DNA from 2 places in the Hymenobacter tibetensis genome. Region 1 is predicted to be linked to the other one. Evidence: riboswitches for the same ligand, from Rfam matches in the RefSeq annotation. Region 1 holds a riboswitch; the other holds the start of a gene.
What was found. A riboswitch is a leader RNA that binds a small molecule or an ion and turns the genes downstream of it on or off. The one in region 1 is predicted to bind S-adenosylmethionine.
Positions count from the first base shown of each region.

Region 2: linked by a shared signal. The riboswitch ahead of metH (methionine synthase) and the one ahead of MTX78_RS20170 (O-acetylhomoserine aminocarboxypropyltransferase/cysteine synthase family protein) in region 1 are both predicted to bind S-adenosylmethionine.

Region 1 covers NZ_CP094669.1:5,009,058-5,016,816, forward strand. The annotation lists gene MTX78_RS20155 (lysylphosphatidylglycerol synthase transmembrane domain-containing protein) at 1-692, shown strand, start outside; gene MTX78_RS20160 (hypothetical protein) at 817-1,224, opposite strand; gene MTX78_RS20165 (LysM peptidoglycan-binding domain-containing protein) at 1,467-1,757, shown strand; SAM riboswitch class I at 2,095-2,208, shown strand; gene MTX78_RS20170 (O-acetylhomoserine aminocarboxypropyltransferase/cysteine synthase family protein) at 2,575-3,963, shown strand; gene MTX78_RS20175 (homoserine O-acetyltransferase family protein) at 4,226-5,257, shown strand; gene MTX78_RS20180 (aliphatic sulfonate ABC transporter substrate-binding protein) at 5,299-6,342, shown strand; gene MTX78_RS20185 (ABC transporter permease) at 6,411-7,268, shown strand; gene MTX78_RS20190 (ABC transporter ATP-binding protein) at 7,322-7,759, shown strand, end outside.
Region 2 covers NZ_CP094669.1:44,447-52,205, forward strand. The annotation lists gene MTX78_RS00210 (DUF5686 and carboxypeptidase-like regulatory domain-containing protein) at 1-596, opposite strand, end outside; gene MTX78_RS00215 (PA14 domain-containing protein) at 858-2,558, opposite strand; SAM riboswitch class I at 2,852-2,965, shown strand; gene metH (methionine synthase) at 3,035-6,748, shown strand; gene metF (methylenetetrahydrofolate reductase [NAD(P)H]) at 6,848-7,759, shown strand, end outside.

The DNA of each region.
Region 1 (7,759 bases):
TGGCCACTGCCATGCTCGACAACATGTACTATATGCTGACCGTGCCGCTGGTGGTATGGATTGGGGGTGATGCCCTGTACCCGCACGAAGCCCTGCAAGGCGGCTTGGTAACCACGCTTCGTATTGGCTTCATTACCAGCTACGTATTCGTGAGCTTGTACGCGTTGCTGATGATGTATGCCATTTTCTTCAACCCGCAGTCGGTGAAGCGGCTGCTGGTACGGCTGTTCTCCATTCGTGGCATTCGTCGTTTTCGGAGCAAGGCCTACAAAATGGGCAACGAAATGGTGCTGGCTTCTGCTGAGCTACGCGGCAACGGCTGGGAGTATTGGCTGCGGGCATCCCTGAGCACGGCCTTTGTCTGGACCGCTCGTTACCTGGTAATTGGCTGCCTGATTTCGGCCTTTATTGATGTGACGTGGCCGGAGTTCTGGCTGATTTTTGGCCGAAACCTGACGTATAAAGTTATTCTGTTGATTGCTATTACGCCCGGCGGCGCGGGCATTGCCGAAGGGGCTTTTCCTACTTTTTTCGGCAAGTTCATCGGCACCCCCACCATGACCAACTTCATGGTACTACTCTACCGCCTCGTTACGTACTATATGTACCTAGTACTCGGCGCCGTGTTCTTGCCCCGCTGGATAGCGCGGATATTCGGTCCGCGCAAAGCGGAAACAGTTATGCAGTCGTAGCGGGCAGCCCTAGCTCACGGTGCTTGTTACCAACAGTGCTACCGGAATTCATAGTCAATAAAAAAGCCTTTCCACCGTGGTGGAAAGGCTTTTTGTTTCTACTAAAGTGTAGCGGCTGTCAGTGTTACTCTTTTTCGAGGCGTAGTTCAGCACCTTCAGCACTTTTCAGCGTCAGTTTGTCGTCCGTGAGGGTAACTACGCTGAACGAGTTGCTGGTAGTCGAGCCATCGGGAGTCATGGCAATGGTTTTGCCGGCCTGGTCGAAGGTGTATTTGCCGTTTACGGCACCCTGGGGCGAGGTCATATTGTACTGGCCGTTGGCGAAGAAAGTGATACGCTCGTCTTCCTGAGTATCGGTTTGCTTCACTTTGTCGCCGGTAGCATCCAGTTCCTTGTCTGTTTTCCAGATCTTGCTTTCTGTGCCGTACAGCATATTTACGCCTTCTACTTTGCCTTCTTTGCTACCGCAGGCAGAAGTGAACAGCACCAGCAGCATCAACAGGCTGGCCAAATAGCGAAAGGGAGAGGGCATCGTTTTCATGAGATGTGCGAATTGGTTGAAATTGGGAGAGAGTACAACATCACCGCAAGGCACAAGCCTATGCGGTCTTGCGCCTCTTACGGCGGGTTTCTGTAAGATGTTCAGCTTTACTACGGTTAAGTTAACCTAGGCAGAACTTCTTGTCTGCACCAGCGTATGAGGCCTGACACCGTGGCCATCAACTGCACACAGATGAGCTGCGTTCTGCTTTCACCATTAACCAACGCACGACCATGGGACTGTTTGATTTTCTCTCGAACGAAGGCGAAAAAAAGCCCGTACAACCTGCTGCTGCGGGCGGAGCTACCGATTTCTTTGGCAACCCTGCCCAAGCTACGCAGCCCGCTGCTGCCCAAGGCCAGACCTACACAGTGGTAAGCGGCGATTCGCTGTCTAAGATTGCCAAGAACCACTACGGTGATGCTGCCAAGTGGCACCAGATTTACGACGCCAACAAATCCATCATTGGCTCCAACCCCGATCATATCGAAGTAGGCCAAGTGTTGACCCTACCGAAAATCTAGAGCATTTCACTCTTGGATATATTATAAAAGTCGCTCCACTTCAGGAGCGGCTTTTTTTACGCCTTTATTTTCCGGAAATAAGCTCCTGTATGAAGCACTTAGCATAGAGACAAGGCGGAGCAATAGTATCTCCTAGTCGCTCGTTATTTATTCGCCATGCGTTTATGCAACTGATTTTCAACTATATCAGCCATTGCATTCATCCAATTTCATCTAGTAAAAATCAGCTGATCGAAAACAAAAAATAGTTTGCGTTTGTATTGCGTATATCAAATCTGGTTTTACATTTGCATCACCAACCAGGTACTCCCCCGCTTCCGGTGGGGCAGTTTTTCAGAATTTATACAGAAGTGGCGAGAGAACAGGCTCCCTGACCCACTGGCAACCTTCGTTGACGCGAAAGGTGCCAATTCCTGCCCGACCCGGTATTTACCGGCGGGAGAGATAAGTTGAGTACCATGAAAAATAACTCGAATTCCGCCTTCTTCTCCCCATCTGCTCAAGCCGCCTCACGCGCCGGTTTGCCGATGGGTTTTCGTGTTTCGTCTGCCGCAGCTCCGGCCCCTCGAATGCGAATGCGCTGCTGTTGTAGCGCCTGTTGTTGCTGTTGTTAGTCGTCTGACGGCTCCGGCACCCCTCCCCTTTTTGTTGCCCGCTTAGCAGCACCGGTACGCCTTAGGCCCCTGTGCTACATTCTGCCACCCCTACGCTAGCGCGTTCGGCTGGTGCAGGGCACACCTCACCGCACGTTTTTGTGTTGTTGATCAGCAAGTTACATCTCCCTCTTCCTACCATACACTCTCAAATCAACAGTATCATGTCTGCTCCAACTCCTCATTTCGAGACTCTGCAACTCCACGCTGGCCAACAGCCTGACCCCACCACCGGCTCGCGTGCTGTTCCCATTCATCAAACCACTTCCTACGTCTTCAAAAGCGCAGAGCACGGGGCCAACCTATTTGCGTTGAAGGAGTTCGGCAACATCTACACGCGGTTGATGAACCCCACCACCGACGTGTTCGAGCAGCGCATTGCGGCCCTCGAAGGTGGTGTCGCGGCACTGGCAGTATCATCGGGGCAGGCGGCGCAGTTTATTGCGCTCAACAACATTCTGCAGGTTGGCGACAACTTTGTGAGCACCTCGCACCTGTATGGCGGCACTTATAATCAGTTCAAAGTAGCTTTCAAACGCTTGGGCATTGAGGCCCGCTTTGCCGACGGCGACAAGCCAGAGACTTTTGAGGCGCTAATCGACGAGAAAACCAAGGCCATCTACTTGGAGACTATCGGCAACCCAAGCTTCAGCATTCCGGATTTCGAAAAAATTGCAGCCATTGCTGAAAAGCACGACTTGCCGTTGATAGTAGACAACACGTTCGGCGCGGGTGGCTACTTGTTCCGCCCGTTGGAGCACGGAGCACACATCGTAGTGGAATCGGCAACGAAATGGATTGGTGGCCATGGCACCAGCATCGGTGGCGTGATTGTGGACGGCGGCAAGTACGACTTCGGCAACGGCAAGTTCCCGCAGTTCACGGAGCCGAGCGAGGGCTACCACGGCTTGGTGTTCAACGATGTGTTCGGCAAAGGCGGACCGTTTGGCAACATTGCCTTCATTATTCGGGCCCGGGTAGAAGGCTTACGTGACTTCGGTTCGTCGCAGAGCCCGTTCAACTCCTTCCTGCTGCTCCAAGGTCTCGAAACGCTGAGCTTGCGGGTGGAGCGTACCGTGGAAAACGCGTTGCGTGTTGCCACTTGGCTGGAGCAGCACCCGCAGGTAGAAGCCGTTAATTATCCTGGCTTGAACAGCAGCCCGTACAACAAGCTGGCCCAGAAGTACCTGAAGCGCGGTGCGGGCGGGGTCCTCACCTTCGCCATCAAAGGCAGCAAGGATACGGCTACGCATTTTATCGATAACCTGAAGCTGGTTAGCCACTTGGCAAACGTGGGCGATTCTAAGACGCTCATCATTCAGCCTTCGGCCACTACACACCAGCAGCTGTCTGAGCAGGAGCAACGCGCGGCGGGCGTAACGCCAACACTGCTGCGTTTGTCGGTAGGCATCGAGCACTTCGAAGACATTCAGGCTGATTTGCAGCAGGCCTTCGATGCGGTGCGCAATGCTGCGTCGGTGGATTCGGCTGACGCTTCGGGCGACAAATTGCCGGAACAGGAAGTGGAACACGCTGCCGTGCTGGAAGTCTAGTGAGAGGGTAGGCCCTGCCGGTCGTGAGAGGACGGCGGGGCACTTCCAGCAGGTGCAGTACGTGGGTGGAACAGCGGTTTTTTTGTGAGAGAGGGAGCCGCTCCTTCCATCCCACAATAGCGCGGGTTGAGCTGTTTCGGCTCAGCCCGCTAGCTATTTGTAGTGATGCGCTGCCGGCCCATTCACTTGCTGCAAAGTCTATATAATCATCCCGTAGCACTACGGGCCTTCCACCTAGCGTGCTACCCTCGAACAGCAACCAATGCCTGACCTTGAAAGCTTCCGCCTACCTAAGCCTCTGCCGCTGGAAAGCGGCGAAGTGCTAACCGGCGTGGAAGTCGCTTACCATACCTTCGGCACGTTGAATGCCACGCGCGACAACGTGGTGTGGGTATGCCATGCCCTTACCGCTAACTCCGATGTGCTCAGCTGGTGGCCGGGGTTGTTCGGACCCGAATGCCATTTTGATCCGGCCGATTGGTTTATTGTGTGTGCCAATATAATAGGCTCTCACTACGGCAGTACCAGCCCCCTTTCGCCGGCTCCCGAGACGGGTTTGCCCCGCTACGCACAATTTCCGCTGCTCACCATCCGCGACATGGTAGCTGCGCACGAAGAGTTGCGCCAGCACTTGGAACTAACGCAGATTCACACGCTGATTGGCGGCTCCCTGGGCGGCCAACAGGCGTTGGAATGGGCCATCCAGTTGCCCAACGTCTTCGAGAACTTAGTGCTCTTGGCTACCAACGCACAACACTCGCCTTGGGGCATTGCCTTCAATGAAGCACAACGCCTCGCCATCTTCGCCGACCCTACTTATCACCACGCCACACCCGAAGGCGGAGCCGCAGGATTGCGAGCGGCCCGCGCCATGGCCTTGCTCAGCTACCGCAGCTACGGAGCTTATGCGGAAACCCAAGCGGAACCCACCGACGAAAAGCTCGACGACTTTCGGGCCAGCGCTTACCAGCAGTACCAGGGTGATAAGCTAGTAGCGCGCTTCAACGCTTATACCTATGTGGCGTTGTCGCGGGCCATGGACTCACATAACGTAGGGCGCGGACGCGGTGGGGTTGCAGCAGCGTTGCGCCACGTACGTGCCCGCACGTTGGTGGTAGGCATCAGTTCTGATGTGCTGTTTCCACCCGCGGAGCAGCAACTGATAGCCCGCCACATTCCGGGCGCCCTGTACGCCGAAATGGACTCTCGCTTCGGCCACGACGGCTTCCTGATTGAAACAGCTCATATCACGCACCTATTGGAGCGCTTTCATGCCTACACGTTCGCGCATTAATTCTGTCCGCGACCAACACATACATCCCTAGCGACTTTCTCATGAACCCTACTGTCCCCCGTTCTACTCACCCTACCCGCTCGTTCTCCTTTGCGGGAGGCTTGGTGTTGCTGCTATTGCTGCTGGCCGGATGTGGAGGCGCGGGCAGTGAGACCAAAAACACACAGCCCGACACCATTCGCCTGGACTACGCCTATTACAATCCGTTGAGCCTAGTGCTGAAAGAGCAAGGCTGGCTGGAGAAAGACCTAGCCAAGCAAAACATTAAGGTGGAATGGGTGCTCAGCCAAGGCAGCAACAAGGCGTTGGAGTTTCTGAACGGCAGCAGCATTGATTTCGGCTCGACAGCTGGCGCGGCTGCCCTCATTGGCAAAGCCAACGGCAACCCATTGAAGGCCATCTACATCTACTCGAAGCCTGAATGGACGGCGCTGTGCACCGGCCCAAAATCCACCATCAAGTCGGTGGCGGATTTGAAAGGCAAACGGGTGGCCGCCACGCGTGGCACCGACCCGTACATCTTTTTGCTACGCGCCCTCGACCAAGCGGGGCTGAGTGAGAAAGACATCGAGTTGATTCCGCTGCAACACCCGGACGGCCGCGCCGCCCTCGAAAAAGGCGACGTAGACGCCTGGGCCGGCCTAGACCCGCACATGGCCAAGGCTGAACTGGAATCAGGCGCTCAACTCTTCTACCGCAACGCCGACTTCAACAGCTACGGCGTGCTGAACGTGCGGGAAGAGTTTGCCAAGCAGCATCCGGCCCTGGTAGACCATGTGCTAGCTGCTTACGAACAGGCTCGCCAATGGGCCGTTGCGCACCCCGCTGAACTTAAAAAGACGCTGGCTACCGAAGCCAAACTCAGTGAAGCCGTAGCGGCCAAGCAACTAGAGCGCACCGATCTTACTAGCATTTCCTTCGGCCCGTTGCAGCGCAACACCATTTCCGCAGCCGGCGACGTGCTCAAGAAAAGTGGTGCCATCGACCAGAATGTGGATATCAACCAAACCGTCAGCAACCTGATTGATACCCAATTCGCCGACAAAATAGCACCAACCAAAGCCAAGGCTACTGCAGCCAAGTAACCGCTCTTGTCGTTCAGCCCTTTCGCGCATCAAGTGAGGCTAGGAGTGACAATGCCCAACCACCGTTCATGTCTGATTCTTCATCCATTTACGCGCCAACAACTGCTGCACCTACCCCAGCCGTAGTTAGCGCCCCTGTTGAGCAACCTATTGCCGCACGTACACCGGGCCGCTGGGGGTGGCTGCGGGGAGCCGTACTGCCAGCAGTGTTACTGCTGGTCTGGGAGACTTTGGCCCGTACCGGAGTATTGCCACCCAACCTGCTGCCGGCGCCCTCTCGTGTGCTGGCTACCATCTGGCAGATGGCTCTCACCGGCGAATTGTGGGAGCATTTGGGTATCACGCTATGGCGTGTAACGCTGGGGTTTGTGTTAGGTGGTGCCTTAGCCACTGTGTTTGGAGCCCTCACCGGTTATTCACGCACCCTCAACCAGTTGCTCGACCCCTTGCTGCAAGGCATCCGCAATATTCCGTCGTTGGCTTGGGTACCGCTTTTCATTCTTTGGATGGGCATCTACGAAACCTCGAAGGTGGTGCTAATTGCCGTGGGCGTGTTCTTCCCAGTGTACCTCAACTTGATGAGCGGCATTCAGGGTGTGGACCGCAAATTGGTGGAAGTGGGCCGGGTGTATCGGTTGTCGGGGCTGCAACTGATACGGCGCATCTTTATGCCTGCCACACTACCTGCCTACTTTGTGGGGTTGCGTAGCGGCTTGGGCCTAGGGTGGATGTTTGTGGTAGCCGCAGAAATAATGGGCGCCAATAAAGGCCTCGGGTTTCTGCTGGTTGACGGCCAAATGACGGGCCGCCCCCAAACCATCTTGGCCAGCATCCTACTCTTCGCGGTGCTCGGGCAGCTTACCGACGCCCTTCTATCCTTGCTCAGCCGCCGCCTGCTCCGCTGGCAAGATACACACGGGAGGTAACGGGCGTCCCTAACGCCCCTATTATTCCTCATTTTCTTACGCCTACCTCCAGCATGTTACGCATCGACCATATAAGCAAGCAGTTCGGGCCAGTAGTGGCACTCGACAACGTAGGCCTGCATGTGCGGCCAGGCGAAATCGTGACTCTGGTTGGGACGAGCGGCTGCGGCAAAAGCACACTTCTGCGCATTGTAGCGGGGCTTGATGTGCCCACCAAAGGCCGGGTGCTAATCAACGAAGAGCCCATTACGGCTCCTCACCCTGCAGTAGGCGTCATTTTTCAGGAGCCCCGCCTGATGCCGTGGCTAACGGTGCGCCAGAATGTACGGTTTGGTATTGCCAACCTACCGGACGCCGAACAGGAACAACGTACTACGGCCGTGCTGGAGCGGGTAGGCCTTACAGCCTTTGCCGACGCTCTGCCCCGGCAGCTTTCCGGCGGCATGGCACAACGGGTTGCCATTGCGCGGGCCTTGGTAGCCCAACCGTCG
Region 2 (7,759 bases), 770 kb from region 1:
ATTTCCTCGCGCCGCCGCAGGGGCCGCTGGTGGGCGTAGTAGCGCGACAACATCTCAGAGGCAAAAATGGGCACCACTGGCTTGCCATCGGCGCCGCGCTCCAACCCCAAGCTGTCGGCTACGGCTATCATGTCGCGTAGCACCTTGCGCCCACTTACTTGCTTGGGCAAGTTGTTGATGCTGATTTCCGTGCGATTGTAGCTGTCGAACTCAAAGGCATCGAGGCGCTGCTTGTCGTTCTGAGGCTTGCGCTCTTGCACCCGGCGCATGATAGCATAGGCCGGATTTTCGGTGGGCCGCACCACCACTTCGCCCAATGACACCGCCCCGGCTCCCAGTGCAAAGTTGATGGTTTGGGGCCCAGCCTGGCGGCTTACTGCTTTCTTGACAGGAGCGAAGCCCATAGCTGATGCCACGACCGTATCGGTGGGGGCGGTACTCAACTGGTAGCGTCCGTCGGCGTCGGCGGTGGTACCGGCGGTGGTGCCGGGTACAAAAATGGAAGCAAACGGTACCGGCTTTTGCGTAGCGGCCTCCGTGACTTGACCACGAAGTAACAGCTGTGCTTCGCTGCGCCCAGCCCCGGCTAGAGCCACTAACAGAAGCAGTAAATACCTGAATCGAAATAGCAAAGGATCAAGAAAAGATAAGGGCGTAGAAATCAATAAGAAGGATGCCGGAAGCTCGTAAGATACAGAATACGCATGGGTTATAGTGTGAGGTTCCGCGGGTAGCAATAATTTAAACGAAAAGGACAGAAGCCTTAACCGAGCATTTATTTGGGAGCTTACGCAAAACAAAACCTACACGGCAGCGCAAGAATGGTGGTTTCACTGGGTGGGTGCTAGAGCGGTAGGCTACTGCACCACCACTTCCACTCGCCGGTTGCGAGGTCGTTGTTGCGGGTCGCGGTTGTCGGCCACGGGCCGGGTGCCGCCGTAGCCGTGGGCCACCAGCCGCGCGGAGTCGATGCCTTGCTGTATTAAGTATTGGCGCACTACGCGGGCTCGTTGCTCGGAAAGGCGCAGGTTGAGGGCGGCATCTCCTACGTTGTCGGTGTGGCCTGCTACTTCCAAGCGCATGGTGGGTTGCTGGCGTAACATGCCCGCCAAGGCATTCAGGGTGGGGCGTGAGGTAGGTAGCAGCACCGCAGTGCTTTGGGTGAAGTATAAGTTAGGCAATGTTACAGCAGCTCCGCGGCTCAGCGCCCTAAGGTCAGGCAGAGTATCCGTAGCAACGGGGCGCACCGCAAGGCGTGGCCGCTGAACCGGCGCCACGGCCCGCGCCACGGCTGGCCGCCGGGGCACTACTGGTGCAGGAGCAACTTTCGGCGAGCGGGGCTGGCGTGCTGCCGCTACTGGAGGCGTAGCAACAGGAACGGGTGGAGCTGACGGCGGAATATCGGGGTACAGATAGCGTTGGGGCACCACTACAGGGTCGCGGTTTGTGGCGCTGGGGCGGGTCCAGGCAAACACAGCCCGCGAAGCCCCTTCCACTTGGCGATACACCAAACTGACACGATACCACCGGCCGGCCGTCAGCCGCTGGGCAAAATCGAGGGGTACCGGCGTTGCGTTGAAAATCTCTTTATTGAAATGCGTCATGCTCAACACATTGTCGCTGGCAAACGTGACGTCGTGGGCATCGTCGAATTCTGTATGGAAAACATACACGCCGGATTCTGGCGCCAGCAGGTAGCCCGTCCAGCGTACACTGAAGCCTTGGGCGGGTACCCCCGGCACGGGAGGCCGGTTTCGCCAAGACACTTCCACCACAGGCTCGATTCTGGTCACTACGCCGGCTCCTCTATCAGCGCCCGCGAAGTACGTGGCCCGCAGCCCCACGCCCGCCGTAGCAGCGGCTACCGTAGAGGCCGCAACGGCTTCCGCTACGTTGGTAGGCGGCTTGAGGCGCATCGGGGTTGGCTTGGGAGGCCGTGTGCCCGGTACTATACCAATCACGCCGACTGATTTACTTGAAACGAGTGCTACGGACGACTTGGCGGCCACTAGCGGCTTGGCTGACGCTGGTAAGGAGGTGTAGAGGTAGCGGCGCGGAATAGCGTCCAACTCGTTTTGAGCTAGTGCTGGTGGCGAGGTAGTATTTTGGGGTGGTAGCTGCCACGCTAGCATTGCCCGGGTAGACCACCTCACTTGGTAATAGTCTACCCGCAGCGAATAGTAGCGGCCCGCCGTGAGTTTTCTCTGCACCGTGTACCGCGTCGCCTGCTGGTCGGTCCAGGAGTCCAGCACGTTGCGGCCGCCAAGCCACACGCGCATGCCATCATCGGTAGCCATGTGAAACGTGTAAACGCCCGTCACGGGGGCGTAGACATAGCCAGTCCAGCGCACTGAAAAAAACTCGCCCGGCACTCCCGGCCCCGGCGATACAAAACGGTTGCCATCCGGCCCGAGCGTCCAGTCAAAGTTGATGGCAGGATCGGTGCGGGTAAGCACCAGCTTCTCGAAGTTCTTGCCTTCGTAATACTGCCCGCGCAGGCCATTGCCCAGGAGGGGCGGTGTCTGCTGAGCCCAGAGCGGGCCAACCAGTAGCAGCAAGCAGCTTAGTATACAGGCTTCTCGGAGAAAGGTGGGCAGTGGCATAGCACTAGTCTGAATAGCTTGGTTAGGGCTAGGTTGGGACGACGCGAAGACAAGGTGCCGAAAAAACGCTTGCCCAGAAATGATATTCAACGAGTTACGTGGCTGAAATCAACCAACGAGCAAGCTCAGTCTACAGCTAGCAGGGGAACCAGCCGTTTCCTTACTGTAAAACAGCAAATAAAGGCCGAATGCGCGGCCCGAAGGAGGTAAGTTGAAATTCCTACTTTCCTGCTGTATCTTCGCGGTGTTACTTATCCAGAAAGACCGAGGGATTGGGCCCTACGACGTCTTGGCAACCTGAGTAAAACAAGGTGCCAACTCCCATTTCGTCTTGTTTTTAATTCGACGGAAGAAGATAAGTACGGAACCTGCGCCCGCAGATTTCTCTTTCTGGATGAGCTAGTTCAACACTGCATTCCGAAGGAGAAACTATGAAAACGCACTGTCCCGACTCCCCCCTTTACGACATCCTGCAACAGCGCATTCTTGTGCTCGACGGAGCCATGGGCACCATGATTCAGCGGCATCCGCTGGAGGAGGTTGACTTTCGGGGCACTCGTTTCGCTGACCATCCCAAGCCACTGCGGGGCAACAACGACTTGCTCAGCCTGACCCGGCCCGATATCATTAAAGGCATCCACGCCGAGTATTTTGCGGCCGGGGCCGATATGGTGGAAACCAACACGTTCAGCGGCACCACCATTGCGCAGGCCGACTATGCGCTGGAGCATATTGTGTACGAGCTGAATTACGAATCAGCGCGCTTAGCCAAAGAAGCCGCCGACGAGTTTACGGCGCAGAACCCAGCTAAGCCCCGCTTCGTGGCCGGCGCTATTGGGCCCACCAACCGTACCGCTTCCCTTTCGCCGGACGTGAACCGCCCTGGCTTCCGCGCCGTGACCTTCGACGAGTTGGCTACCGCCTACCACGAGCAGGTGCGCGGCCTCATTGACGGCGGCTCCGACGCGTTGCTCATCGAAACCATCTTCGACACGCTCAACGCCAAGGCGGCTCTCTACGCGGTGCAGAAGTTCTTCGATGAAGGCGGCCGCGTGGTGCCCGTCATGATTTCGGGCACCATCACTGATGCTTCCGGCCGCACGCTGTCGGGGCAGACGGTAGAGGCGTTCTGGAACTCTATCCGCCACTTGCCGCTGCTAAGCGTGGGCCTGAACTGCGCCCTCGGCGCCGACCAGCTCAAGGTGTACGTGAAGGAATTGAGCCGCATTGCCGACGTGCACATTTCGGCTTACCCGAACGCCGGCCTCCCGAACGCCTTTGGTGGCTACGACGAGTCGGCGCAGGAGTTTGCGGGGGTGGTGGAAAGCTACCTCTCCGACCGGCTCGTGACGGTGGTAGGCGGCTGCTGCGGCACTACGCCCCAGCACATTGCCGAGCTGGCAAAGCTGGCTGATAAGTACGAGCCGCGCCCCTTGCCGGAAGTGGTGCCCGCCACGCGCCTGAGCGGCTTGGAGCCGTTCGGCATCACCCAAGAAAGCCTGTTCGTGAACGTAGGCGAGCGGTGCAACGTGACGGGTAGCCGCGCGTTTGCCCGCCTTATCCGGACGGGGGCCTACGAGCAAGCCTTGCAAGTGGCCCGCGACCAAGTGGAAGGCGGCGCCCAAATCATCGACGTGAACATGGACGAGGGCATGCTGGACTCCGAGCAGGCCATGACCACGTTCCTGAACCTGATTGCCTCCGAGCCCGACATTTCGCGGGTGCCGGTGATGATAGATTCCTCGAAGTGGAGCGTGTTGGAAGCCGGCCTGAAGTGCGTGCAGGGCAAGAGCATTGTAAACTCTATTTCGCTGAAGGAAGGCGAGGAAGTGTTCAAGGAGCGCGCCCGCACGGTCCGCCAGTACGGCGCGGCCATGGTGGTAATGGCGTTCGATGAAAACGGCCAGGCCGACTCGTATGAGAAGCGCATCGAAATCTGTAAGCGCAGCTACGACATCCTAGTAAATGAGGTCGGCTTCCCGGCCGAGGACATCATCTTCGACCCCAACATTCTGACGGTGGGCACTGGTATGGAGGAACACCGCAACTACGCGCTGGACTTCATCGAGGCCGTTCGTTGGATCAAGCAGAACCTGCCCGGCGCCCTCACCAGCGGCGGCGTCAGCAACATCAGCTTCTCGTACCGCGGCAACGACGTCGTGCGCGAAGCCATGCACTCCGCCTTCCTCTACCACGCCATCCGGGCCGGCCTCGACATGGGCATTGTAAACCCGAGTCAGCTGGCCGTGTACGATGAAGTGCCGAAGGATCTGCTGGAGTTGTGCGAGGATGTGCTGCTCAACCGCCGCCCCGATGCCACGGAGCGCCTCGTGGACTTTGCCGAAACGGTGAAGCAGAAAGACAAAGTGGAAGTGGTAGCCGATGCCTGGCGCAGCCTGCCTGTGCAGGAACGCCTACAGCACGCCCTAGTGCGCGGCATCACCGAGTTCATCGACCAAGATACCGAAGAGGTACGCCAGCAAGTAGGCCGGCCACTCGAGGTAATTGAAGGGCCGCTGATGTCGGGTATGAACGTGGTAGGTGACCTGTTTGGCGCCGGCAAAATGTTCTTGCCACAGGTGGTGAAATCGGCGCGGGTGATGAAAAAAGCCGTGGCGTATCTGGAGCCCTACCTGCTAGCCGACAAGCAAGGCTCGGAGCGCCAAACGGCCGGTAAGATCCTGCTAGCCACCGTGAAAGGCGACGTGCACGACATCGGGAAGAACATTGTAGGCGTAGTACTGGCCTGCAACAACTTCGATATTGTGGACTTGGGCGTGATGGTGCCGTTGGAGCGGATTCTGGATGAAGCCGTGAAGCAGGAAGTGGACGTTATCGGGCTCAGCGGCCTGATTACGCCTAGCCTCGACGAAATGGTGTACGTGGCGCAGGAAATGGAGCGACGCGGCTTGAAAACGCCGCTGCTCATTGGCGGCGCCACTACGTCGCGCTTGCACGCAGCCGTGAAGATTGCGCCAAGCTATTCCGGCCCCATTGTGCACGTCAACGACGCCTCGCGGAGTGTGGGTGTGGCAGCTGGCTTGCTGGGTTCAGGCCAAGACGAATATGCCCGCACCGTGCGCGAGGAATACCGCCAGCTGCGGGAAGACTACGCCGGCCGCCAGCGCGACAAAAACTACCTCACCATTGAAGCCGCGCGTGAGAATGGCTTCAAGGCGGATTGGGAAACCACCCCAATTGTCAAGCCGACGTTCTTAGGCACGAAAGCTCTGGAAGATTATGACTTAGCCGAGCTGGCGACCTATATCGACTGGACGCCGTTCTTCCAGACGTGGGAACTGAAAGGCCGCTACCCTCGCATCCTCACCGACGAGAACGTAGGCGAGGCCGCCACGCAGCTCTTCAACGATGCCCAAGCGATGCTCAAGCGCATTATCGACGAAAAGCAGCTCACGGCCCGCGCCGTTATCGGCTTCTGGCCCGCCAACACCGTGGACTACGACACGGTGCAGGTGTTCAAAGACGACAGCCGCACCGAAGTAGCCACCGAGTTTTTCACGCTGCGCCAGCAAAGTGAAAAAGCCGCCGGTGTGCCCAACCTCGCTTTCTCCGACTTTGTGGCGCCAGTGGAAACGGGCCGTCAGGACTACATCGGGGGCTTTGCCGTAACGGCGGGCATCGGTATCGAAAAGCACCTGGAGAAATTTGAGGCCGAGCACGACGACTACTCCAGCATCATGATGAAAGCCCTGGCCGACCGGTTGGCCGAGGCTTTTGCTGAGCGCCTGCACCAGCGGGTACGGGAAGAGTTCTGGGGCTACGACCCCGCCGAAAACCTGTCCAACGAAGACCTGATTCAAGAGAAGTATAAAGGAGTGCGGCCTGCGCCCGGCTACCCCGGCTGCCCCGACCATACCGAAAAAGTTACGCTCTTCAACCTGCTTGATGCTGAGAACCAGACGGGTATTCGCCTCACCGAAAACCTGGCTATGTACCCGGCTTCCTCGGTGAGTGGCCTCTACTACGCGCATCCTGATTCCCGTTACTTCGGCCTGGGCCGGATAGGCGCCGACCAAGTGGCCGACATTGCGCAGCGCAAAAACATGCCGCTGCCGGAGCTGGAACGCTGGTTGATGCCCAACCTGAACTACGAGCCAACCGCGGTGCCCGTCACGGCGCTTTAGTACGTAGTTCTCGCCTCGCGAAACAATATGTGTCGTTCGCCAGGTTTCTATTGTATCTACTCTTGCTCAACGATTCGCCAAGCCGAGCTTGGTGCTACTATGAAAGTAACTGACCATATAACCCGTGCCAACGGCAAGACCCTGTTTTCCTTCGAGGTGCTGCCGCCAAAAAAGGGTGAAAATATCCAGAACCTGTTCAGCAACATCGAGCCGCTGATGGAGTTCAAGCCGCCGTTCATTGACGTTACGTACCACCGCGAGGAATACGTGTACCGGCAGCACCCGAACGGCTTCTTAGAGAAGAAAACAGTACGCAAGCGGCCCGGTACGGTAGGAATCTGCGCGGCCATCAAAAACCGCTTCGACGTGGATACGGTGCCGCACCTCATCTGCGGCGGCTTCTCGAAAGAGGAAACCGAAAACGCGCTTATCGACCTGCACTTCTTGGGCATCGACTCGGTGCTGGCGCTGCGCGGCGACCCTATCAAGTCGGAGGGCACCTTCAAGCCGCACGAAGATGGCCATGCTTACGCCAGCGACCTGATAGGCCAAGTAGCGGACCTCAACAAAGGCGAGTACCTAGACGAGAAGCAGGACGACACCTGGGCGACCAACTTCTGCATCGGTACGGCCGGCTACCCCGAAAAGCACTTTGAAGCGCCCAACTACGGCGCCGATATTCGCTACCTGCGCCACAAAGTGGACCGGGGCGCCGAGTACATCGTAACGCAGATGTTTTTCGACAACGAACAGTTTTTCAAGTTCGAGAAAAGCTGCCGCGAAGCCGGTATCAACGTGCCCATCATTCCGGGGTTGAAGCCCCTGACCACCAAGAGCCAGCTCACCATGCTGCCCCGGACGTTCTTTCTGAACCTACCCGAGCCGTTGGTGGAGGCCATCGGCCAGTGCCGCGACAACGAAGCGGCCCGCCAAGTTGGGATTGAGTGGTGCATCAACCAGAGTAAGGAATTGATGGCCCACGGTGTGCCGAGCCTGCACTACTACAGCATG